3 regions of the Peribacillus sp. RS7 genome follow, and region 1 is predicted to be linked to each of the others. Evidence: riboswitches for the same ligand, from Rfam matches in the RefSeq annotation. Region 1 holds a riboswitch; each other region holds the start of a gene.
What was found. Region 1 has a riboswitch for cyclic di-AMP ahead of ACDZ29_RS15430 (APC family permease). Riboswitches for the same ligand answer to the same signal wherever they lie in the genome.
Positions count from the first base shown of each region.

Region 2: another riboswitch for cyclic di-AMP. It lies ahead of ACDZ29_RS11975 (cation:dicarboxylate symporter family transporter); the one in region 1 lies ahead of ACDZ29_RS15430 (APC family permease).
Region 3: another riboswitch for cyclic di-AMP. It lies ahead of ACDZ29_RS06645 (TrkH family potassium uptake protein); the one in region 1 lies ahead of ACDZ29_RS15430 (APC family permease).

Region 1 covers NZ_CP168135.1:3,075,030-3,080,728, reverse strand. Annotated here, with positions in the region: gene ACDZ29_RS15445 (NADPH-dependent FMN reductase) at 1-411, shown strand, start outside; gene ACDZ29_RS15440 (SDR family oxidoreductase) at 535-1,320, opposite strand; gene ACDZ29_RS15435 (RhaT/GlcU family sugar-proton symporter) at 1,336-2,190, opposite strand; gene ACDZ29_RS15430 (APC family permease) at 2,713-4,539, opposite strand; cyclic di-AMP (ydaO/yuaA leader) riboswitch at 4,679-4,828, opposite strand; gene ACDZ29_RS15425 (GtrA family protein) at 5,252-5,699, opposite strand, start outside; gene ACDZ29_RS15420 (glycosyltransferase family 2 protein) at 5,667-5,699, opposite strand, start outside.
Region 2 covers NZ_CP168135.1:2,341,661-2,347,359, forward strand. Annotated here, with positions in the region: gene ACDZ29_RS11970 (efflux RND transporter periplasmic adaptor subunit) at 1-969, shown strand, start outside; cyclic di-AMP (ydaO/yuaA leader) riboswitch at 1,167-1,317, shown strand; gene ACDZ29_RS11975 (cation:dicarboxylate symporter family transporter) at 1,489-2,748, shown strand; gene ACDZ29_RS11980 (class I SAM-dependent methyltransferase) at 2,809-3,378, opposite strand; gene ACDZ29_RS11985 (hypothetical protein) at 3,350-3,553, opposite strand; gene ACDZ29_RS11990 (hypothetical protein) at 3,767-4,540, shown strand; gene ACDZ29_RS11995 (D-alanine--D-alanine ligase) at 4,937-5,699, shown strand, end outside.
Region 3 covers NZ_CP168135.1:1,289,614-1,295,312, forward strand. Annotated here, with positions in the region: gene ACDZ29_RS06625 (ABC transporter ATP-binding protein) at 1-194, opposite strand, end outside; gene ACDZ29_RS06630 (TetR/AcrR family transcriptional regulator C-terminal domain-containing protein) at 314-913, shown strand; gene ACDZ29_RS06635 (MFS transporter) at 960-2,207, opposite strand; gene ACDZ29_RS06640 (hypothetical protein) at 2,609-2,800, opposite strand; cyclic di-AMP (ydaO/yuaA leader) riboswitch at 3,134-3,276, shown strand; gene ACDZ29_RS06645 (TrkH family potassium uptake protein) at 3,445-4,782, shown strand; gene ACDZ29_RS06650 (TrkA family potassium uptake protein) at 4,806-5,462, shown strand; gene ACDZ29_RS06655 (STAS domain-containing protein) at 5,606-5,699, opposite strand, start outside.

The DNA.
Region 1 (5,699 bases):
CAAGATATTGAAAATGATCCTCCATTAGTTGTAAAAGAATTTAAAAGCAAAGTGGCCGAAGCAGATGCAGTCTTGTGGGTAACACCAGAATACAATGGTACGATTCCAGGTGTATTGGGCAATGCAATCGATTGGTTATCACGTGTCGATAAAGTCTTGATTGGCAGACCTTCATGGATCATGGGTGCATCAATGGGGCAATTAGGTACGGTTAAAGCTCAATTGCATTTGCGTGAAATCTTATTCGCATTAGGCATCTCCTCCCCACTCCTTCCCGGGAATGAAGTATATGTTGGAGCCGTTCATGACAAAATCGATAACGAAGGCAGTCTTACACATGAGTCGACTGTCCAGTTTATAGATACTGTCGTCGATAACTTCATTAGCTGGTATAATCATCATACTCGTTAATGCTTTTTAAATCCCAGCAGGGTCCAATCCTGCTGGGATTCTTGTTGCATCATTTCATAAATGAGGGAATCAACTAGCAGTGTTCCTGCTAGATGTAATCCTGCTTTTTCCAAGCAGATACTTTCATCCTCTTCCCGCTTGGAATGAAGGGTATTTTGTCATACCGCCGTCAGCGAAGAGAGTGATGCCCGTTACATAACTGGATTCTGAAGATGCAAGCCATACAGCAACCGCGGCAATTTCCTCAGGCTTTCCGATATACCCCATCGGAATCATGCTTTCCAGATCCTTTTTCTTTTCGGGATCTTCAAGCTTGTCGGCATTTATTGGCGTGGCGATAGCTCCAGGACCAATGCTGTTCACACGGATCCCTTTTGGTGCATATTCAAGAGCCAAGGTTTCCGTAAGCAACTTCACACCACCCTTGCTTGCCGCGTAGTGAACGAATAAAGGCCAGGGAATCATCTCATGTACACTGGACATGTTTATCACATTCCCTTTAATATCGTTCTCTACAAAATACTTGATGGCTTCACGGCAGCCTAAGAAATTACCGGTTAAGTTTGTATCGATTACCCTATTCCAGTCGCTTAACGGCATCTCGTGAGATGGAACAGGGTTTTCTATACCTGCATTATTGATGAATATATCGAGTTTCCCGAACTTCTTTATCGCTGATTGAACCAGGTTAATCACATCTTCTTCAACGGTGACATCGCCTTTCACTGCGATAACTTCCCCGCCATTGGTTTTGATCTCTTCCAATACACTATCCGCTTCCTCTGAATTTGTGCGATAGTTAACGACTACCTTTGCCTTTTCCTGAGCAAAGCGAATGGCCATCGCTTTTCCTAAACCAGTGGATGAACCGGTTATAACAACGACCTTACCCTCTAAATCTGTATACATTTAATCACCCTCCAATTAACTTTTTGCCAATCCGAGCATAATCCCAGCTATGATAATCAAGATAATTCCAATGCCGATTCCAATTAGTTGGCGCTTCGTTTTCTTTTCACGTAAAATGATGATCCCGCCAATAGTTGATATGACAATGCCCATTTGAGAAAGGGAAAAACTCGTAGCCACTCCAACACGGGGCTGGGATATGAATAAAAACATGTTCCCTGCTGCCCATATCAGTCCCGGAATGATATTGCGAATCGTATACTTGTTAAACGGCTTATGTTTAAAGGTCAATAATAGACCGCCTATCACCATCCCGATCGCTTGAGGGAACAACGCTGACCAGCCATCAACATCAAAAAGACGGGCCACGACCACATAGACCAAATAACCGAATGTCGAGATGAGGAGAATAACAATTCCTTTCTTCAAGTTTCCCGATTTTCCTTCTTTTGATTCTTTATCTTCCAAGGAGGTCAAAACAATTCCTATAATAATGAAAACCAATGCCAAAACGCCTAAAATGACCGCTTTCTTTGTAGACCATTCGTGAAAAACAATGACCCCAAATAAAGTGGTTGAAATGAGCTGCAATCCAGTTGATATCGGCATCGTTTTGGAAACACCCATTAAATCGATGCTCTTAAGCTGATTAGCTTGTCCCACGGCCCAAAACAATCCAGAAACGACCCCGACACCAAATACCAATAGGGATAACTTAATATCGGCAAAAATATAAACACCAATTGAGAAAATCAAGGCGCCAATCGTTGTACCTAATGTTTGACTGTAGGGTCCTCCCCCCAGTTTCACATTAAATAGAACGATGCTTCCCCAGAATAATGCCGGCAAGAGAGCTAATAATATATCCATCTTCAACCCCCATATATGTAAGTTCCAATCTATAGCGAAAATGTCATTAAGTCTTCTTTTTAATATGTTCGCATTTTTTGAATTGAACCTTGGTAATTTTATGAAGTGTTCAAAAACCACCCTTCCGTTCCAATGTCCAACTTACAGAACACTTGACTCTCTGTAAGTTTCTAGGGTGAAAATAAAAAGAAGCAAACCCTATCAAGGTTTGCTCAGCTTGTCGACAAAAAGGAGTTCGGAATGGTCTCATCCCTAACCATGATTTAATAAAATGGTCTTTACTGTTTTATGAAACCCCCAATAGATTGAAGAAATTTGCGACACTCCTGCCGAATAACTGGCTAGACGAGCACCAGAAACGCTTGCGGCGAGGTGGCTTGGCATACAGTCGGCGGGATAGGGAGCGGATTTCTGAAAACAACTGGAACGTTTTTTAAAGAAAAAAACTGTAGGCAAATTCGCTTTCTTCGAATTTACCTACAGTCTGAGCAAACCTGATCAAGGTCTGCTTCTATTCTTAAATTACTTCTTCAAATGATATGGCACTGTCGTAATAACTACATTTCTTCTATAAAGTAAGTAGGCACGGATCAGTAAACTTGATTGGTTATGAAGAATATTGTGCCATCCCTTCTTCGGAATGAATTGCGGGATGATCACTGTAACTTTATAGTTAGATTCACTCGCCTTATGTTCAACTGTATCCACAAACTTAGTTAATGGCTGAATGATGCTTCTGTAATAAGAGTTCAGTGTGACGAGTCTAACATCAGGCTGCCACTTTTTCCATTTTTCTTCGAATTTCTTTTCATCTTCTCTTTCAAAAGCAACATAAACGGCAATGATCTGATTTGCTGAAAGAGATTTAGCATAATTCAAGGAATTCTCAACCACATGAGTTATACCCGCCACAGGGACAAGAATGATATTCCCTTCTATTGGTAAGATGGGCTCACAAGTTGTAATCCTCAGTTGGTCACCAACTGCTTCATAATGCTTTCTAATTCGATGAAAAATTAAAATGATGATTGGTAAAAAAATCAAAACAGACCATACCTGGGTAAATTTGGTTAAAAAGAATATCATCGTGACGACCAGGCTAATAATGGCACCAATTGAATTAATGGTTAATTTAACCACCCAGCCTTTTGGCTTTTCGCGGAGCCATTTAACGATCATCCCGGTCTGGGACAGCGTAAATGGTATAAATACCCCTACAGCATAAAGGGGAATTAGATTTTCTGTATGTCCTTTAAATGCGACTATTAAGATGATAGACGCAAGCCCCAGTATGATAATTCCATTGGAATATCCTAATCGGTCCCCTCTAATCGTAAACGCCCTTGGTATGAATTTATCCTTTGCAAGATTTACCGCAAGCAGCGGGAATGCCGAATAGCCAGTATTTGCGGCCAGTATCAAGATCAATGCAGTCGTACCTTGAATGAAGAAATACATGAAATTCCGTCCAAAGATTTCTTCAGCAATCTGCGAGACGACCGTGACCTCTGCGCTGGGAACAATGCTTAAATAATAGGCTAAGAATACGATTCCCGAAAATAATACAGCTAGTAAGGACCCCATCGCTATTAAAGTTTTTGCAGCATTATTCGGGGCTGGATCTTTAAAGTTCGGGATCGCATTGGAAATCGCTTCGACTCCTGTCAATGCGGAGCTGCCTGATGCAAATGCTCTTAGCAGTATAAATAAACTAATGCCCGCTACCGGGGTCCCAATTGGCGCGTGCAATTCCGGTGAAACTCCACCTGTCAAGATCTTGTATATTCCTACACCAATCAAGATGAACAATGCTAAAACGAATAGGTACACCGGATAGGCCAAAACAGAGGCCGACTCCGTAACCCCCCTAAGATTTAGGATCGTAAGTAGAATGACGAAAATGATGGCTATGCCGACATTATATGAATGCAGGCCTGGAAAAGCGGACGTGATGGCATCCGTTCCTGCAGAAACACTTACAGCGACAGTTAATATATAATCGACCAATAAGGATCCTCCAGCTATCAACCCTGGATTGATGCCTAAATTGTTTTTTGAAACCACATAGGCTCCCCCGCCATGGGGGTAGGCAAAAATGATTTGTCTATAGGACAAGATCAAGGCCGTTAACAGGATCAATACCCCGATTGCTATCGGGATTGAATACCAGAATGCCGCGGCACCGACCGTGATGAGAACGATCAATATTTGTTCAGGTCCATAAGCAACCGAAGACAATGCATCAGAAGATAGGATGGCCAAAGCCTTAGTTTTGTTTAGCTTTTGCTCGCCAAGTGCATTTGATTTTAAAGGTCTCCCTATCAAGAACCTCTTTATAGAAGATAACATCAAGTATTCACCACCATATTTTAGTTATAAATTTATGTTCCCCCAGTTATTGCAAAAAACAAGACGAAATAGAAAAATGCCTACAAGTCATAGCTAAATAGACCTGTAGACATCAATTTTTTTGTCTGACAAGCTCCACCTTCCTTCTCATATAACGCTTACGAGGTTAGCTGTCGGATTCGGACCTAAGAGTAGCCCTACCTTTACCTTGAAAGGATTCACCCCTTGGATTGAAAAACAATCCCTATAACGGGTCCCCCGTACCATTAGGTTTAAGCGATTTAGAAATATGAAACTGTTGATTATCATACTCCCGTGAAATGGAAAAGTAAATGAAAATTTTACACGGAAAAAGAATAATTTATTGTTAGTGAGGTTTTGTTCATGACGTATACTACATAAGTCATCAAAACAAATGATTGAAGGAAGGAAAGAGGTGAATGACATGTCTAAAAAAGAAGAAAAAAAACAAATAATATCTGATGAAAATTTTCAGGTCAAAGCATTAACGGATCAATGAACAATATGGCTGTCCACAAAAATGAAAAATCATCAGCCACCACGGAGACAGCGAAAAACGAAACTGAATACCTATCTAGTCAATCAACTAATTCGCTTTCCCACTAAACAGATCTGCCCCCGTTTGGATAGTCAACTTTAATTTCCATCCAATCAGAGGGCATTATTCATTATTCCTAATGATCCACTCTAATTAGTTCCTTCCTTCTTGAATTGGTCTCAAATTACTTTTCTTAAAGACAAAGTATTTCTGGCCAATATAGTTAAGTACTGTATAAAAGATTGTTCCAATGAGTACAGCCACATTTTGCTGTATGGATAAATGAACGAATCCTTCCATCGATTCTGCAATGGCCTGTCCTAAAGAATAAGCGGCGGAATAACAAATCAGGATGACGCAAAAGAAACGGGCAACTCCTCTCCGCAAGTCTATATCGCTTTTAAAGGTAAATGTCCTGTTCAACAGAAAACTCGTTACAGCTCCCGTACCATTGCCGAAAAAGGTGGAGATCCAGTAAGATAAATCAAGAACATTCATGAGAAAAAGCATGATGGAAAGTCCAACCGCTGTATTGACTATTCCAACCAATAAAAAGCGGATAAAGGAATTAGTGTGTTTTAGATAGTTTTTCAATACTGTT
Region 2 (5,699 bases), 730 kb from region 1:
ACCGAACTTGATGCGCTTAAAGCGAATGTAGAATCGGAGAAAGCTGCCGCTGAGGGAGAAATTGTAGGGATTGACCAATACTTAGGGAAGTTGAGGTCTTATCAAGGGACATTGACCCGTGATCCCGATAAGGCGGTCATTGATGATTCAGTGGAAAGAAACTTGAATATCGATATAACAACAAGCTCTTCAGACCTTATTAAAAGTAATATTGAGCAAGAATTGTACAAGCAGGAACTCGAAAAAAACAGTTTGAATGAAAAAGTTAAAATGCTTGATGCTAAATTAAGGTCTATTGAGGAGCAGTCCAGCGCGATTGTGACGACGAGTGAAGCTGATGGTGTAGTTAAGAATATCAATGAAAACCTGAATAATCCCATTATATCCATTGTTTCGACAAATATGGCAATTGAAGGTGATTTCTCCGAAGAGGAGATGAAAAAGGCTGAAGTGGGCATGACTATAAAAGCAAGTTCTTCTGACTCAAAAACGACTTTGAAAGGAAAGATTGGCCGTATCCATTCCTACCCGGCAGAAGAGCCGTCCATAAAAAAAAATAACAGATTTCCATTTCAGGCTTTAATCGAACCTGAAGGTGAAGAAACCGAACCTTTGTTGGTGGGATCCAAAGTCAATCTTACTGTAATAACCAATGAGAAAGCGGGTGTACCCTCCATTCCTATAGAGGCAGTCCATTACAAAAAACAGCCGCATGTCTACAAGTTGACTAAAAAAGGCTTTGTGGATAAACACTACATCACAAAAGGACTTAAAGCTGAAGGAAAGCAAGAGCTCATAAAGGGACCGTCCGTAGGTGACGTCATCCTATTAGAACCGAATAGGGTAGTGAAGAACCATTCTTATTTTATTACTCCAATTCAATTTGAAAAAGTGAAAACTAAAACTTATAAGAAATTCACCTCTAGGGAAAAAGTAAGATATCTGTTACTTGGCATTCTGGAAAAATAACCGCTTCTTTAATAAGAAGAGAGGTGCAATTTGGTATTATTTATATATCCATATAACTTATATGTATAAAATCGGGCAATGGAATTATAGGTACAATAGTCATTAAGGCAGAATATTCAGACATGTTTTAAGATTTTTTCAAGAATGAATGCGAATAAATATTTACAGATTAACATTTTTAGTATAATATTTTATTATAAGTTAACTCGCTTAATCTTATTCCAAGAACGGGGGACCCATTATTGTGGATTTTATTATCCGCTAGGGGTGAATTCAGAAATGAAAGGGCATTTGTGTTTCCAATTCCTAACCCGACAGCTAACCTCGTCAGCGTCTTTAAGGGAACATGTGTGAATATTCACGCCAATAAGAAATCGACACATGAAGTGTCTTTTTTTTCGGCGTAAAGACAGAGTTTTTCAAAAAAAGAAAAATTACTTTCTTTTATTAGTATCTTGTTTCCCTTACCGAGACAAAATGTTTTTGCATCAAAGACTTTATGGAAGGTGAGGAAAGTATATGAAGAAATTTAAATTAAGTTTAGCTAGCCAAATTTTCATTGGTTTAATTCTAGGAATTATCGTGGGTGCCATTTTTTATGGTAATGAGACGGCTCAAAACTTTTTACAGCCATTCGGTGACATTTTCCTACGAATGATTAAAATGATTGTTGTGCCAATCATTGTATCAAGCCTTATCGTTGCTGTTGCGGGTGTAGGTGATTTGAAAGCAGTAGGTAAACTAGGTGCTAAATCACTATCATACTTTGTTGTGGTAACTATGATTGCGATTGCTGTTGGTTTAATTTCCGCGAATATCATTCAGCCTGGTGCTGGTGTAAATATGAATAATCTGGAACAAACTGATATCTCCACTTATGTTGATACAGCAGAAACTAAGCAGCATGAGTCGTTTGTAGATACACTTGTTCACATTGTGCCATCCAATCCAGTTAAAGCTATGGTAGAAGGCGATATGCTAGCGATCATTTTCTTCTCCGTATTGTTTGGGCTTAGTATTGCGGCTATCGGTGAAAAAGGTAAACCAGTATTCCGTTTCTTCCAAGGAACAGCTGAAGGAATGTTTTACCTAACAAATATGGTCATGAAATTCGCTCCAATCGGGGTATTTGCACTAATCGGTGTGACCATCTCCAAGTTCGGTCTGGAATCTTTAATTCCGTTAGGTAAGTTAGCGCTTTCTGTATACGGAACAATGATTTTCTTTGTAATTGTCATTCTGGGTCTTATTGCGAAATTTGTAGGATTCAATATCTTTACGTTGATTAAACTTCTAAAAGAAGAATTGATTCTTGCGTTCTCTACAGCAAGTTCAGAAGCTGTTCTTCCGAAAATCATGGAAAAAATGGAGAAAGCGGGATGTCCGAAACATATTGCTACATTTGTTATTCCGACTGGATACTCTTTTAACCTTGATGGTTCTACATTATACCAAGCGTTAGCAGCTATCTTCATCGCTCAAATGTACGGAATTGATTTAAGCGCGTATGAGCAAATTACGCTAATGCTAGTGTTAATGATCACGTCTAAGGGGATTGCTGGTGTACCAGGTGTATCTTTCGTAGTTCTTTTAGCGACATTAGGAACAGTTGGTATTCCTATTGAAGGTCTAGCATTTATTGCTGGTATCGACCGTATTCTTGATATGGGACGTACAGTAGTAAACGTTATTGGTAATTCACTTGCAGCAATCGTCATCTCTAAATGGGAAGGTCAATTCAACCCTCCTTCCGATAAAGAACTAGAACAAGTTTCTTAATACAAAAAATCCAGAGTGATATGCCACTCTGGATTTTTTTTGAATTTTAAAAAATGTACCTTATTTTTGAACGATCCAGAAGCGGCAATCAGAAGGGAAAGCGTTTACATCATCGCTTTCATGGAATAATTCACTTCTGTAAAAGGTCTCGATGACTGTAAACCCTGCTTCTTCAAGGCCATCAAGTACTTCAAGTTGTGTTGGGATATGGAGGTAAGTATCTTTTTGAGGTGTCTTTCCGAATGTGAAAATATCCCCAAACTCATAAAGCCTCTCATCTTGTTTACCTTCACACCAAATAATTTCCTCTTGTTCCCAGAAATTCATATAATATTCGTTTTTATCACGGTCGTGTGTTGTGAAAATGAAAATGCCTTCTGGTTTTAAAATACGATTGATTTCTTTTAAAGCTAATGTAGGGTTTTTTCGCTGGGGAATTTTCATTAAACCATTAAAAGCGAAGATTGCTTTATCGAATGATGAATTGTTGAAAGGGAATTTCGTTGCATCGCCAAGGATAAAGGGTATATCCAGGTTATATTCGTACGATATTTTTTCGGCTTCATGAAGCATGGCAGGTGTTATATCGAATCCCGCTATACTATTGAAATCCTTTTTTATACAGTGCAAATGTGGATCTTCCAGTTCCACAGCCAATATCAAGGATTGTATCATCCTGATATAAATATTTTTCGAATGCATATTTTTCTGATTGCCAAAGATCAAAATTTTTTGTTGCATCAGCATAAAGTGAAGCGGACTCATGTAAAGAATTATTGATAAAACCTTTTTCAATTTTATCCATCGTCAATTCCTCCAAATTTTAATTTTTTCTATAATATAGATATTTGATATTGTCGAACTCGTTCCTTGACCTTATAGGTGAATATAGAGACGGGTTTCACATTATATAGACGATGCTGATGATGATTAATATTCTGGGTTATATAACTTACGTGAAAACCCAAAAGTTTGATAAAATAACATTATTGATTGAGAGCTCGGAGGGGATCAGGTTATGAAGAGTGATAACAATGATATCTTATATATGCATATGCAGGCTTCTGAACGGTTTGTCCTTTTTAATGGACTCAATTTCCGCGAATTTGTTTATTCGTTGCCATATACCATGGATTCCATCTTATTATTGAAACATCAATTCGATGGTGGGGAATACAATTTGAATGTCCTGCTTGAGAGCGCTTCATCTGAGGATATTGCGAAGCTCGTTAAAGAAAATGTCCGGGCATATGGAGATTTCTGTTGGATTGATTTTGAAGAAGCTGAAGGGCTGGATGAATTGGATGGCAGGGAAATAGCGGAACTTTTATATTTAGGGCATGCTAAAACCCATCTGGAACCTCCATTTTTCCGTAAATTGAATAATCAATTTGTGTACCTTGCCCAGGATGATGGCTGGTTCAATAAAATTTATTTTCGTTCTCTTTCGACATATTATATGATGTTAGGAAGCTTGATTCCGTTAAAGCTGGAGCCATTAAAAGTGGAGAGGTCGTGGCTTGGAATCAGAAAGAAAAGAGAACTGACGGCCATCCCTCCAGAAATGATTTCTTCTTTGGCTCATATTCTGGCAGAGGGGCTCATTTTTTCCTTTCGGCATGTTAAGTACTCGAGAACGAAGATTGAGATACCGGCATGGGTCGTAGGGGATTATTTAAATATGGATGAGATGCATGATGACTTTTCGGATAGAAATATTAAGGAGCCGGATGTCTTTATTACGTTCAATCGAAAAGAAAAAGTATGGGAAAGCATTATAAAAAATAAATAATTATCCTGATTATCCTAACTTCCAGATTCGTGGATTGGATTATTAAACTCCTGGAATATTTTAGGTTTAAGACTTACTATCTCATGCATAAAAGATTAGAGAGGACGACGCACTGAAGTGGGTTGGCCTATAATCATTGGAAGAGAGACAATTATGGAAATTTCGCTTTACCCCGCATTAACATGCTGTAAGGGGCCAACAGCCTGTAAATGCCCGATTGCGACGCACAGGATGTGCTAGCACAGGGGTTGCCACAGGGCGTGGCGAATTTAACCTGTGTTCCACTTGTTTGTAGTAATCATTGGAAAAGCATCAATGATGGAAGTTTCGCTTTATCCGTTTTAGTGTAAAATGATACAATGAACATGGTTAAAAGAATATTGGAGGGTAATACTCATGAAAACTAAACTTGGTTTGCTTTATGGTGGAAAATCTGCGGAGCATGAAGTTTCTATGCAGACGGCTTTAGCAGTCATTAAAGCTCTCGATTTAGCAAAGTTTGATATATATCCGATTTACATAACAAAAGAGGGTTCATGGATTAATGGACCGAAGTTGACAGGACCTGCTGAGAGTGTGGAGGCTTTGACTTTTTCACCGGAAAAATCGAGCTCGCCTCTTGCCTTACAAGCGCATTCAACTGATAAAAATAGTGAATCAACAGGGTATGACGTAATTTTCCCATTGCTTCACGGACCAAATGGAGAAGATGGAACCGTGCAAGGGATGCTGGAACTATTGAATCTTCCTTATGTGGGTAATGGCGTTTTAGCCTCATCAGCTGGAATGGATAAGGTTATCATGAAAAATATTTTTGCCCAGGCGGGACTACCACAAGTTAAATATACTTGGTTCATTCGTTCTGAATGGGAGAAAAATACTGAAAGCGCCATTAAAAAGGTAGCGGATGAATTGGGGTACCCATGCTTTGTCAAACCCGCTAACTTAGGCTCAAGTGTCGGTATCAGCAAATGTAATGATGCTGATGAATTGGAAAAAGCGGTAGTAGAAGCTTTTCAATTCGATAGGAAGATCATCATTGAAGAAGGGGTAATAGCTCGTGAACTCGAGTTTGGCATCCTTGGTAATGATGACCCGTCTTGTTCAGTGGCAGGGGAAATCATCCCTAAGAAAGATTTTGCCTTCTATGATTATTCAG
Region 3 (5,699 bases), 1.8 Mb from region 1:
TCAAGAACCGTGACTTTACCCGCATCGGGCTTAATCAATCCGACAATCATCTTAATCAAGGTCGTCTTTCCGCATCCGGATGGACCTAACAAGCCGAAAATCCCATTTTTTTCTATATTCAGATTCAATGGCTGAATGACCTTTTTATGATGAAAACCTTTAGCAATTCCTTCAATGGAAATAGCATTTTTCATTGTACACACATCCTTCCTCTTTAATTGACACGGTGTTGAGTGTATCATCATTCTAAGGTAGCATTTGGTCTAATACAATCAACATATTTGGAAAAAATGTTAAGTGAAGGAGACATTTCATGGGATCGATTCATGAGGATATGGTACATAAAACGAAACTGCAGATACAACATCATTTTATTGCACTCGTAGAAACAGAGGGGTTCTCACATGTAACAGTGAAGAAAATTGCGGAACGCGCTAACATTAATCGGGGCACATTTTATTTGCATTATACGGATAAATATGAATTGATGGATCACTTACAGCAGGAATTGTTAAATGAACTTCAAACACGGATTACTGCCATTCTGCCGAAAGAGGCTTTTTTGGCTCTTCATCATCAACAACTTTACCCGCCCTTCGTAGCAATTTTTCAATTCATTAGTGAACATGCACATGCATTAAGGGCCATTCTTGGTGATCAGGGAGATCCTTCTTTTGCAAAAAAAATAAAGCGTGTATTCGGTGAAGTGCTGTTGGAGCGACTAATCAGCCAGCATCCAGCAGCAAAAGATGAGGCGTTTCGTAAGTATATGCATGCCTTCATGACATCAGCGATTTTAGGCGTGATACAGGAGTGGCTGGAGAATTGCGACGGCCAAACGGTGGAAGAAATGGCGAAAATTCATTTTCAAATCTTGAACTTCATCAGCCAAGTGCGGACATTCGTTCAATGAACTTTTTATAAGAGGCATGTTCCATTTACATGCCTTTTATAAAAAGTTACATCTTTTCCCCGGCATTCCCAATGGAATAATACCTGCTCTTCGAGGCCTTCATACTAAGTATGGACAGTAAAATTGATACGGCGAACATGATCATGGTACCTGAAATGACCACCAACCTAATCGAAATGAAATGTGCTGAGACACCAACAATCGCTGTAGTCATGATGATCAGTAAAGCTTCCAACAAGCCAAAAATACTTCCAACCCTCCCCATAATCTCCACTGGAATATTATTTTGATAAAATGTTTGAAAGCCTGTGTTGGCAAAAGCCAGTGAAAAGGCAATGATGAAAAATCCGATGGCGGCCATCGAAAAGGAATTTGAAAGGGCATAGATCACATAACCTATCGATACAAATAAAGATCCAAGTCCAATTAGGTACGATATTGGTATTTTATTGATGAATACCGCATTGACTATTGCACCCGCAATGATGCCTGCCCCGGCGATGCTTACAAGGAATCCGTAATCGCTGTCCGACAAAAGGAGCACGGCCTTGGCAAACACCGCTTCTTGGGAATCCATGGCCGTTTCCATTACTACCATACAGCTGAATAAGAAATAAATGAGCATGATATAGGAAAATTTCCGGCTGAAGTCCATGACGATGCCCCAATCCTTTTTCATGATGGTCCAAGACAGGTAATGACTGGATTGTTCAAGGGAACGTTCCTTTTCAAGATCGGGCATGAATAGAGTGATGATGCCGGATAATAATAAGGCAGCCGCGTTAATGTAAATGGCTAAAACGGGTGTACCGATCAAGAAAAGGAGACCCGCTATCGCAGGTCCAATCAAAAAAGCCCCAGAATCCATTAAGCTTCGTAACGAGTTAAATCGTTTCCTCTGTTCAATGGGTATTAATTTTGTTATATAAGATCTTGATGTCGTTCCGAACATGGCCCCTGCCATATTGATCACGAAGACAAGGGAATAGATGACCCAAATAGAAGAAGTCAATGGCAGCAAGGCTATGAATACCGCTCGAAATAGGTCAAGTGCCACCATTAGATTTCGCTTATTTATCCGGTCGATCACGCTGCCTGCCCAAACATTCGTAAATATGGCAGCCATCGGTTTAACGATATAAAGTCCAGCTACCGCTAAAGCTGAATCAGTCATATCAAGCACGATTAAATTAAGTGCAATAAAATAAACCCATGCACCAAAGTTGGAAATCCCGATCCCGAACAATAGGATGGAGGGATATTTCCAAGCTACTAATGAATTTTTGAATGTCAACGCTTCTCCTCCTTAGAAAAGGAAATATAAACAATAAAAAAATCCCATCCCCAGGAAAGGCTTCTCTGGGACGAGATCAATAGTGCGGTGTTACTACGCACCATAACGGAAGTTCCCGTCACAGCATCCCCTTCCCATACTGGAGAATTGCTTCAATTTATGCTTACTCCTTCCAGTTGACGGTGCTCTCTGATATGTGGTCATTCCATTTGCTTTCTCTTCATTACATCCAGATTCATCACTTTTCTAAATTTTAACATTATTGTATTAATAGTGTAAACGTCATAATTTTCAACGCAAAAAAACTCATTCAAAAATAAATGAGTTTAAAAGCAAAACAAGTTATGGATTTTTCGCTCTAGTTCCCGGATAGTACACAGGATGACATAATTTCAGTTGATTTACCTTAGAGAAAACAATTTTAACAACGGATTCTTTTTCTTATCCGTTATCCTTAACTCATTCATTATGATTTGATCCTCATGATCGGCTATCCATTTCCTAAGTGCATCTTTATCCTGGCATTGTGTTAAATATGTCTGTCCACCCTTGCCTGTAGCGTTAATAACATATCTATTGAACGTCTTCTCCATAATTGCCCGCCTTTTTTATAAAATGTTTGAAACCTTTAAATAAGAATGCCATACTTTTTTTCTTTATGATTTTCAAAAGAAAAATAATTTATTTATATTAGAAAATAGATTTGCAATGACATGTTCTGCTTGAAAGTGTTGAATAAAGTACATCGATTTTGGTCATCATAATCAGCTTAATCGAACCTATCATAAGGTGCTAACTAATATTTGTCAATACGTTTTTAAAATGTAAATAAAACGTAAATTTTCAGTCTTGTTAAAGAAATATTTTTTTACACTTTAGGGGTTTACAACTGCTAAATGATGGGAGTAGAATACGTTTATCAATTTAATGCAATTCGGCCAAAACTCAAGGGAATTGAGTACGGAGGACCCAATCATTTGGGGTTAATTCTGCCTTGCAGAAGGGATGAGATCAGCTCTTTCGCCATCCTACCCGTCAGCTAACTTCGTCGGCTAAAGCGAAGGAGGTCATAAGACCGCCTATTTCGGGAGCTTTTTTTGCACTCTTTTTGTGACAAAAAAGCCTTTCGATGTTTTCGCAGGTCTTTTTATTATGCTTTGAAAAAGATTTATAAAGAGGATTGATGGTTAAGATTTCATAAGTTTTACACAATATTTTTATAGGTAGGGATGATCATTTGATAAAAGCAAAAAATTTATTGGATCCGCCAAAAATCCTTGTACTCGGCTTTGCCATCCTGATACTTATTGGGGCCTATTTGCTGACCCTGCCGATTTCGACTGAAAATGGGAATGGCCTTTCTTTTCTGGATGCTTTATTCACATCAACCTCCGCTACATGTGTAACAGGGCTTGTGGTGGTGGATACGGGAACGACTTTCACCACCTTTGGTGAGTTGGTCATCTTAACACTGATTCAGATAGGCGGCCTAGGGTTCATGACATTTGCCACGTTTTTCTTTTTCTTATTAGGCAAAAAAATTTCTTTAAAAGGCAGGCTACTCTTGCAGGAGTCCTTAAATAATCTATCCATGGCAGGTGTAGTCAAGTTAGTAAAACGGCTTTTAATTTTCACGGCCATCATTGAGGGCGTGGGTGCCCTTATCTTATCAATCCGCTTTTCTTTTGACATGCCAGTCGGCAAGGCGATCTATTACGGGGTTTTTCATTCCATATCGAATTTCAATAACGCCGGCTTTGATTTAATGGGGGAATTCAGGAGTTTGACCCCTTATGTATCGGACCCATTCGTAACCCTTACCGTCGCCTTCCTCATCACGTTTGGCGGAATAGGTTTTATCGTAATGAATGAACTATACGAATATCGTGAAACCCATCGTTTATCCGTACATACGAAGGTTGTTCTGATGACTAGCTTGACCCTTACAATCGTCGGCGCAATTTTAATCTTTTTATTCGAGTTCGGTAATGCCAAAACATTGCAGCCTTTATCTTTCATGGGTAAAGCGTTATCATCTTTATTTCAATCGGTTTCACCAAGGACAGCAGGCTCCAATACGTTGAATATCCCTGATTTAACTCAACCTACATTACTGCTCATCATTTTCTTGATGTTCGTTGGGGCCTCACCCGGATCGACTGGCGGCGGGATTAAAACAACAACATTTGCGACGCTTCTTGGAACGGTTTGGTCACAGATTAAAGGAAAGGGTGATGTAGTATTATTCCGTCACCGCATTTTGAATGAAACCATCTTTAAAGCATTATCCGTTACTTTCATCGGGGTCTTCCTCGTTTCAATCATTTCCATTCTGCTGACCATCACAGAAAGCGGAAGTGATTTCTTGATGATTTTATTTGAAGCCACTTCAGCATTCGCCACAGTGGGACTTTCAATGGGTTTGACTCCCGAATTATCACCGGTTGGCCGGATGCTTATCATTTTCACGATGTTTGCAGGCCGGGTGGGTCCTTTGACTTTGGCCTTTGCCATCGCAATGAGGCGTAAGCCAGATCCCTTCCGTCATCCAAAAGGGAAAATCATGATTGGTTAACCAAAACTGAAGGAGTGTAAATGATGGGAAAACGACAATATGCCGTGATCGGTTTAGGCAGATTCGGAAGTAGTGTGGCAGATAGATTATATACCGCTGGCCAAGAGGTATTGGGTATTGATATCAGCGAGGAAAGAGTCGAGAATGCGGAACTGAGCGTTACCCATGCAGTCATGGCGGATACCACTGAAGAAGAGACATTGAAATCCATCGGAATCCGTAATTTCGATTGTGTCATCGTAGCCATCGGAAATGATATGCAATCAAGCATTTTGACTACCTTGCTTTTAAAAGAGCTTGGGGTCAAAAAGGTCATTGCCAAAGCACTTAATAAAAATCACGGTCAGGTGCTCACTAAAGTTGGTGCCGACTGGGTCATCTATCCTGAGAGGGATATGGGGGAACGGGTCGCGAATCAGCTCCTGTTCCCTAACATGCTGAACTATATAGAGCTGTCTAAAGAATACAATATCGAGGAAATCATCCTCCCCATGAGCATGAAGGGAAAAAGCCTCAGGGAACTTGATTTACGCGCTAAATATAATATCAGCGTCATTGCCATCGTGAGTAACGGAGAAATTATCATAGCACCGTCACCAGATCAGGATATCCATGAAAAAGATATGCTTTTGGTCGTTGGCAATAAAGAAGACCTAGCCGTCTTTGCAAATATTGAATAATCCGGCAGGTTCCGGCTCTTGCCTTATGGAGCCCGCCACCTATTTTGAATGTAGCATCACCTATACATGCGAGAAGACCGCCATATGGAGGTCTTCTCGATGAAATTTATAACGAGCATACCCTTGCCATGTATATGTATGTATTATTTTATCGTACTGATCGCTTGGGCAAGAGTGGACTTTATCGTCACTTTATCAAAAGGCAGTTGAAGCTTAACGGCAGTCATGGCTATTTCC